2 regions of the Pseudomonas sp. TE3899 genome follow, and region 2 is predicted to be linked to the other one. Evidence: riboswitches for the same ligand, from Rfam matches in the RefSeq annotation. Region 2 holds a riboswitch; the other holds the start of a gene.
What was found. Region 2 has a riboswitch for cobalamin ahead of cobO (cob(I)yrinic acid a,c-diamide adenosyltransferase). Riboswitches for the same ligand answer to the same signal wherever they lie in the genome.
Positions count from the first base shown of each region.

Region 1: linked by a shared signal. The riboswitch ahead of ACZ89E_RS08035 (CbtB domain-containing protein) and the one ahead of cobO (cob(I)yrinic acid a,c-diamide adenosyltransferase) in region 2 are both predicted to bind cobalamin.

Region 1 covers NZ_JBWBQR010000001.1:1,792,534-1,796,740, forward strand. The annotation lists gene cobW (cobalamin biosynthesis protein CobW) at 1-1,011, opposite strand, end outside; cobalamin riboswitch at 1,108-1,322, opposite strand; cobalamin riboswitch at 1,525-1,753, shown strand; gene ACZ89E_RS08035 (CbtB domain-containing protein) at 1,871-2,065, shown strand; gene ACZ89E_RS08040 (CbtA family protein) at 2,077-2,784, shown strand; gene ACZ89E_RS08045 (cobalamin biosynthesis protein) at 2,781-3,194, shown strand; gene cobM (precorrin-4 C(11)-methyltransferase) at 3,290-4,036, shown strand; gene nfuA (Fe-S biogenesis protein NfuA) at 4,124-4,207, opposite strand, start outside.
Region 2 covers NZ_JBWBQR010000001.1:3,072,055-3,076,261, forward strand. The annotation lists gene bluB (5,6-dimethylbenzimidazole synthase) at 1-490, opposite strand, end outside; gene ACZ89E_RS14020 (cobyrinate a,c-diamide synthase) at 487-1,782, opposite strand; gene cobO (cob(I)yrinic acid a,c-diamide adenosyltransferase) at 1,779-2,390, opposite strand; cobalamin riboswitch at 2,472-2,702, opposite strand; gene ACZ89E_RS14030 (hypothetical protein) at 2,856-3,440, shown strand; gene ACZ89E_RS14035 (PQQ-dependent sugar dehydrogenase) at 3,507-4,207, shown strand, end outside.

The sequences.
Region 1 (4,207 bases), 1.3 Mb from region 2:
CTGGCCGATCAGCACCAGACGGGTGGTGCGCGCTTCATCGGCGCCCCACTGACGGTCGAAGTGCTTGTCGAAACGCGTGCCCACGCCCTGGATCAGCAGGCGCATCGGTTTGTTCGGGATCGCGGCGAAACCTTTAACGCGCAGGATGCCGTGCTTGACCACCAGTTGCGTCAGCGCGTCCATCAGCAGGCTTTCGTCGGCTTGGGGCAGTTCGATGGAGATAGAATCGAAGGCGTCATGATCGTGGTCGTCATCGCCGTCACCGTGGTGGTGATCGTGGTGGCTGTGACGGCTGTCGATGTGTTCTTCGGAGCCGGCACCGAGGCCGATCAGCACGTCCAGTGGTACGCGGCCGCTGCTGGCTTCGATGACTTTGACCGCTGGCGGCAGTTCTTCGGCGACTTCCAGGCGTACGCGGGCCAGGTCTTCCGGGCTGATCAGGTCGGCCTTGTTGAGGATCACGAGGTCGGCGCTGGCCAGTTGGTCGGCGAACAGTTCGTGCAGGGGCGATTCGTGGTCCAGGTTCGGGTCGAGTTTGCGCTGGGCGTCGACTTGATCCGGGAACGCGGCGAAGGTGCCGGCGGCGACGGCCGGGCTGTCGACCACGGTGATCACCGCGTCAACCGTGCAGGCGCTGCGGATTTCCGGCCACTGGAAGGCTTGGACCAGGGGTTTTGGCAGGGCCAGGCCCGAGGTTTCGATCAGGATGTGGTCGAGGTCGCCGCGACGGGCTACCAATTCGCGCATCACCGGGAAGAATTCTTCCTGGACGGTGCAGCACAGGCAGCCGTTGGCCAGTTCGTAGACGCGGCCGTTGGCTTCTTCTTCGGTGCAGCCGATGGAGCACTGCTTGAGGATTTCACCGTCGATGCCCAGCTCGCCAAACTCGTTGACGATCACCGCGATGCGGCGACCCTGGGCGTTGTCCAGCATGTGGCGCAGCAAGGTGGTTTTGCCCGAGCCGAGGAAGCCGGTAACGATGGTGACGGGGAGTTTGGCCAGTGTTTTCATCGGATGCCCTTTGGCAAGGTGGCGGGCATACGGGACGACAACCGCGGCGATGAATGCGCGGAAGATTTCGCCACCGGATCACCCCGCCCGGTTGTAGTGAGAATTCGTTTCGAGGCAGGTCTCCTGGCTTCCAGTGCGCCGGCCTTGGTGGCCTGGCATTCGCTGCGCCTTCCCGCGAACCCTTTGGACAGGGCTTGCAGTGGCGTGGCAGCGAACATCACCGTTCACAGTTGCGGGGGCAGCCGCGGCATCGACCGCGTTCCCTTCTTAGCTTCGGCAGACGCCGAAGAACCTCGAAAGCGCAAGGCTACGCATCGGTTGGGGGCGGGTCAACGTCTGCGGGGTGATGATCGTTCCCACGCCCTGCGTGGGAATGCCTCAACGGACGCTCCGCGTTCGGCTTTCGATGGGACGGCGGCGCTCTTGTAGGAGCGAGGCTTGCCCGCGAAGGCAGCGACTCGGTCTTTAACTGAGAACCCCTGCCAATTGACTCCCCGCCCCCGCCCATGCTCTCCTGTGCGCCTTGTTACGGGTGCCCTTCACAGGGTGAAACGGGAAACCGGTGAATCATGTGCTTTACTCTAAAGTCATGTCAGTCCGGTGCTGCCCCCGCAACGGTAAGCGAGCGAAGAATCAGATCCACTGTGCCGGCAGTTCGGCATGGGAAGGCGATTCTTGCAGGTTTCGGCGCAAGCCCAAGCCCCTCGTGAGCCCGGAGACCGGCCCGCAACACAAAGTGACCACTACGATCACTGAATAACAAACCCGCGGTGGGCGGGCGCTGTTTAAACCTCTGCACGCTCGTTTGCAGGGTTTTCATGCGCTCGAATCACCCGCTGACAGACCAGAGGGAAGCGCCATGTCGATCATCAGCAGCACCGACCACAGCAGCACCGCCAGCAGCACCACAACCCTGAGCCAACGCCTGACCGCCGCCGTTTGTGCGTCGATCCTGGGTGCGTGCCTGGTGTATTTCGCCGGTTTCTCGCACATCGAAGCGGTGCACAACGCCGCCCACGATACCCGTCACAGCTCCGCGTTCCCGTGCCATTGAGACCTGCCGACATGTTCAAGCGTATTGCGCAAACCGCAGGTTTTACCGGGTTGCTGGCCGCCCTGTTGTTGACCCTGCTGCAAAGTTTCTGGGTTGCTCCGCTGATTCTTCAGGCGGAAACCTATGAAAAATCCGAGCCTGCGGCCGTGGTTGCTCACGAGCACACCGACGGCGCCATGGCCGCTCACACTCACGACGCCGAAGCCTGGGAGCCGGAAGACGGCTGGCAGCGCGTGCTGTCCACCACGGGCGGTAACCTGGTGGTCGCCGTCGGATTCGCGTTGATGCTCGCTGGTCTCTACACCCTGCGCGCGCCGACCAAAACCGCTCAGGGCCTGCTTTGGGGCTTGGCGGGCTACGCGACCTTCGTACTGGCGCCGACCCTCGGCCTGCCACCGGAATTGCCGGGCACGGCCGCCGCCGACCTGGCACAACGGCAGATCTGGTGGGTTGGCACCGCCGCCTCCACCGCGGTCGGCATCGCGCTGATCGTGTTCAGCCGCCACTGGCTGATGAAGATCCTCGGCGTGGCGATCCTCTCGGTTCCGCATGTGATTGGCGCACCGCAACCGGAAGTGCACTCGATGCTGGCGCCGGAAGCCCTGGAATCGCAGTTCAAAATCGCTTCGCAGTTGACCAACGTGGTGTTCTGGCTGGCCTTGGGCCTGATCAGCGCCTGGTTGTTCCGCCGCAAAAGCGATGGCCAATCCCACGCATGACTGACACCCGCACAGCGCCGACGCTAGTGGTCGGCCTGGGCTGCCAGCGCGGCTGTCCCGCCAGCACGCTGCGGGCGCTGCTCGATCAGGCACTGCAGGCGCATCAAATCGAACTTCGGCAGATCAAGGCGTTGGCCAGCATCGACCTGAAGCGTGATGAGCCTGGCCTGATCGAACTGGCCGCGCAGTTGGGGCTGGAATTGATGTATTTCAGCAGTGAGCAATTGGCCGGTTATCAGCCGCAACTCAGCCATCAATCGCAGATCGCGTTCGAACGCACCGGCTGTTACGGCGTCGCGGAAAGCGCCGCCCTGGCCCTGGCTGAACACCTGGCCCAGGCCCCGGCGAAGCTGCTGATTTCACGACAGAAATACGCCCAGGCCACGCTCGCATTGGCCTGCGCTGCCTGAAATCCCCGATAATCCCCGCCTCGATCATGAGCAATCTTCATCTGAAGCCTTGCCCAAGCCCTTTTTCTGACAGCTCTTTATTTTAGGAACGGATGATGACCGTCTACTTCATTGGCGCAGGTCCCGGCGACCCGGAACTGATCACCGTCAAAGGCCAGCGGCTGATTCGCAGCTGCCCGGTAATCATCTACGCCGGTTCGCTGGTGCCGGCGGCCGTGCTGGAAGGCCACCAGGCGGAAACGGTGGTCAACAGCGCCGAGTTGCACCTGGAACAGATCATTGAATTGATCAAGACCGCTCACGCCAAGGGGCAGGATGTGGCGCGGGTGCATTCTGGCGATCCGAGTTTGTATGGCGCGATTGGTGAGCAGATTCGCTACCTGCGTGAACTCGATATTGCGTTTGAAATCATTCCCGGCGTCACAGCGACAGCGGCTTGCGCGGCGCTATTGGGTGCCGAACTGACGTTGCCGGATATCTCGCAAAGCGTAATCCTCACCCGTTACGCCGACAAGACGTCGATGCCACCCGGTGAAGAACTGGGCAGCCTGGCGCAGCATGGGGCGACCATGGCGATTCATCTGGGGGTCAATCATCTGCAGAAGATCCTCGCAGAATTGCTGCCGCATTACGGCGCGGACTGCCCGATCGCGGTGATTCACCGGGCGACCTGGCCGGATCAGGATTGGGTGGCGGGGACGCTTGAGGACATTGCCGCGAAGGTTGAAGCCAAGGGGTTTCGGCGTACGGCGTTGATTCTGGTGGGGCGTGTGTTGGGGAGTGATGCGTTTAGTGAGTCGTCGCTTTATCGCGCTGGGCATGCGCATTTGTACCGCCCGTAAGATAATCGTCCCCACGCTCTGCGTGGGAACGATCATAAAAAAAACGGCGCTCACGGGGCGCCGTTTTTTTATGTCGCAGCGAGCACCTTAGTAGTAGGCGTTTTCTTTCTGCGTGTGGTCAGTCACGTCGCGAACACCCTTGAGCTCGGGAATGCGTTCGAGCAAGGTGCG
Region 2 (4,207 bases):
GCGCTTGCGGCTCGAACAACGACACCCAGCCCATGCCTAATCCTTCGGCGCGGGACGCCAGCCACAGGTTCTGGATCGCGCAGGACAGCGAGGCCATGTCCATTTCCGGCAAGGTGCGACGGCCGAAGATGTGGCGCTCGCGGTCGTCCATCAGCGCGGCGACCAGCACTTCGGCGCAGTCGTTGATGCCTTCGACCTTGAGCTTCATGAATTCATCGGTGCGCTCGCCGAGGGCTTCGGCGGTGCGGATGCGTTCTTCTTCCACCAGTTGCTGGATCTGCCCGCGCAGGGCTTTATCGCTGATGCGGATAAAGCGCCACGGCTGCATAAGGCCGACGCTGGGCGCCTGGTGCGCGGCTTCGAGCAGGCGCCGCAGGAGTTCGGGTTCGACGGTGCCGCCGCTGAAGTGACGCATGTCGCGACGTTCGCCGATGGCGCGGTAGACCGCCGCGCGCTCAGCCGCGCTGAACGCAAGATCCTCTGGCTTCATGGCTTGAACAACGCCGCCATCGCTTGCGGGTTGGACGGGAAATAAAAGTGCACGTAGGAAGCGGTCATCCGCCCGTCCCGATAAACCGCTTCGGCCCCGCGCCCGCCGTTGGGGCTCAGGCCCCGGGCAATCGGTTCCAGCTCGGTGCTGGTCAATGAGTGGTGGTAGGTGTGTCCGCGCAACAAGCCTTCCGGCAGTTCCACGGCTTGCAACGCCAACGCGGCCAGACGCTTTTGCATCACGGCGTCCCCGGCCAGCAAGCCGACCAGTTCTGCGCGGGTGCCTTCGACATCGGTCAAGGAATCGAGCAGGTACAACATGCCGCCGCATTCGGCGAGCAAGGGTTTACCTGCTTGATGGTGCGCACGGATTGCGCTCAGCATCGAAGTGTTCTGCGCCAGCGCCACATGGTGCAGTTCCGGATAACCACCCGGCAGGTACAGGCTGTCGGCTTCGGGCAATTGGGTATCGCGGATCGGCGAGAAGAACACCAGCTCGGCACCCATCGCCCGCAGCAGATCCAGGCTGGCGCCGTAGGTGAAGGCAAACGCTTCGTCACGGGCCACGGCAATGCGCACGCCTTTGAGTAACGGTTCAGCGGTGATCACGTCCGGGGCGGCGAATTCGACAGCGGGTGGCAGCGCTACCTCGCAACTGCTGGCCAACGCATCGGCAGCGGCATCGAGGCGCAGATCGAGGTCGTTCAACTCGCTGGCCTGGACCAGACCGAGGTGACGGCTGGGCAATTCGATCCCGGTTTCCCGGGACAGCGCGCCGTACCAACGCAGGCCTTCGGTGAGGCTGCCTTCGAGCAATTGTGCGTGACGCAAGGTGCCCACGCGGTTGGCCAGGACGCCGGCAAACGGCAAGTCCGGTTGATACTTCGCCAGCCCCAACGCCAAGGCGCCAAAGGTCTGGGCCATGGCGGTGCCGTCGATCACGCCGAGCACCGGCACGCCGAAATGCCGCGCCAGGTCAGCGCTGGACGGCGTGCCGTCGAACAACCCCATCACGCCTTCGATCAGGATCAGGTCGGCTTCACCCGCCGCTTCCCACAACAGCCGACGACTGTCCTGCTCGCCGACCATCCACATGTCCAGTTGATACACCGGCGCACCGCTGGCACGCTCAAGGATCATCGGGTCGAGGAAGTCCGGGCCGCATTTGAACACGCGCACTTTACGCCCCTGATTGCGATGCAACCGGGCCAGCGCGGCGGTGACGGTGGTCTTGCCCTGGCCGGAGGCCGGCGCGGCAATCAGTACTGCCGGGCAGTGACGGGGTTGACTCACAGCTCGACGCCTTTTTGCGCTTTGATCCCGGCCTGGAACGCGTGCTTGATCACGCCCATGTCGGTGACGGTGTCGGCCAGCTCGATCATCTCCGGCTTGGCGCCGCGACCGGTGACCACCACGTGCTGCATCGGCGGGCGGGCCTGCAAGTCGCTGAGCACTTGATCGAGATCGAGGTAGCCGTGCTTGAGGGCGATGTTCAGTTCATCCAGCACCACCAGGCCGATCGACGGATCGCGCAGCAGCTCGCGGGACACTTCCCACGCGGCTTCGGCGGCGGCGATGTCACGCTGACGGTCCTGGGTTTCCCAGGTGAAGCCCTCGCCCATCACATGAAAGCGCACTTGCTCCGGGAAGCGGCGGAAGAACAGCTCTTCGCCGGTGCTGTTACGCCCCTTGATGAACTGCACCACGCCGCACTGCATGCCGTGGCCCATGGACCGGGCGAGCATGCCGAAGGCCGAGCTGCTTTTGCCTTTGCCGTTGCCGGTCAGCACCAGCAGCAGGCCGCATTCGTTCGGCGAGTTGGCGATGCGTTCGTCAATCACGGCTTTTTTGCGCTGCATGCGCGCCAAGTGGCGTTCGTCACGATCGGGGGTATCAGTCATGGGGGAGCTCTCCGTTGAGGCTGGATAACGGCGGGCAGGCACAAGAATAGACGGCGAGAAGCCTGGCATCGCCCACCGTGATGCCGCTGGATGGATCAGGCCGGTCTCCGGGCTCATGAGCGGTTTGCACCGGACTGCGCGCCTTCCCATGTTTTTCAACACAGTGGCTCTAGGCGCAGTTTTTCACTCATTTACCGTTGCGGGGGCAGCGCCGGGATCGTGATTGTGCACACGTGGGGCAAATCACTCACCGGCTTCCCTGTTTCACTCTGTCGACCGCAGCCACAGAGCACCTGAAACAAGCCGCGAAGGTTAGAGGGTTGGGGGTGGAGCGTCAATTAAAGCCGGGACGCCACTGGGCGAATAACTGCCGTCGATCAATTATCTGCCGCTATTCTTGTGCCACAGGCTCAGCGATGATATCAAAGAGCCACATCTCACAACACAATAACAAGGGTGAGCCACATGCAAGGCATGATCATCAGCAATCCGAAGCTGGAATTCCTGCGCCCGCTGCTGGAACGCTGGTTTGACTGTATCGACCGCTACAACGCCGTGCGCGGCGACAACGATACGCCGTACTGGTTTGACGAAAAGGCCAACCTCAGCCTGCTGTCGGCGGCGGCCTGGATGGCGGAAATGGTCACGCTGCAACAAACGCCGACCCGCAAGCAGGTCGAAGAAGGCGAACGCAATGCCCGCGCCGACCTGTTTATCGCCACCAGCGACGAACGCACTTACCTTCAGGCGACCCAGCGTTGGCCCAAGGTCAATAGCCTGAACCTGACACAAGCCCTGGTCGATATCACCAGCGACGCCAAGCGCATCAGCTACGCCAGCGACCTGAAACTCGGCTGCCTGTTCGTCGCCCCGCAAAAGGCCCAGCAAAGCGCGACCCCGGAAGAACTCCAGGACATGGTCGACGACCTGCAAAAGGAACACACCTGCGCCGTGGCCTGGTATTTCCCCTACGCCTACCGCAAATTGCGCAACGAAGCCGGCCACTATCACCCCGGTATCGCCGTGCTGTTCAAAGAGGCCCGTGGTTGACGGGTTGAACCATCGCGCTTTTTTACTTCTCTATGATTAAACAGTGCATTCATAGGGAAGATCAGCATGCGCAAGCCCCAGCTCGTTTTCGTCATTGTGCTCGCCGGAGGGCTTGTTGCCTGCGGCGAGCATTCCAGCCTGCAAGTCACGGACGGCACCGGCCCTTCGCCCAAGTTGCCAGAACCGAACAAAACCCTGATCCCGACGGTGAACATCGCCCCGGCGATCGGCTGGCCGGCCGGTGCCAAACCCACCGCTGCAGCCGGCACGCAGGTGGCAGCGTTTGCCGAAAATCTCGATCACCCGCGCTGGCTCTACGTGCTGCCCAACGGTGATGTACTGGTGGCCGAAACCAACGCGCCGCCCAAGCCCGATGACGGCACAGGCATTCGCGGCTGGGTGATGAAGAAAGTCATGGGTCGCGCCGGTGCCGCCGTGCCGAGCCCCAACCGCATCACGCTGCTGCGGGACAAGGACCACGATGGCGTGGCCGAAACCCGTACGGTGTTCCTGGAAAACCTCAACTCGCCGTTCGGCATGACCCTGGTCGGCAATGACCTGTACGTCGCCGACACCGATCGTTTGCTGCGTTTTCACTATGAAACCGGCGATACGGCGATCAAGTCAGAGCCCATGAAGGTCATCGACCTGCCGGGCGGCACGCTGAATCACCACTGGACCAAGAACGTCATCGCCAGCAAGGACGGGAGCAAGCTGTACGTGACCGTGGGCTCCAACAGTAACGTCGGCGAAAACGGCCTGGACAA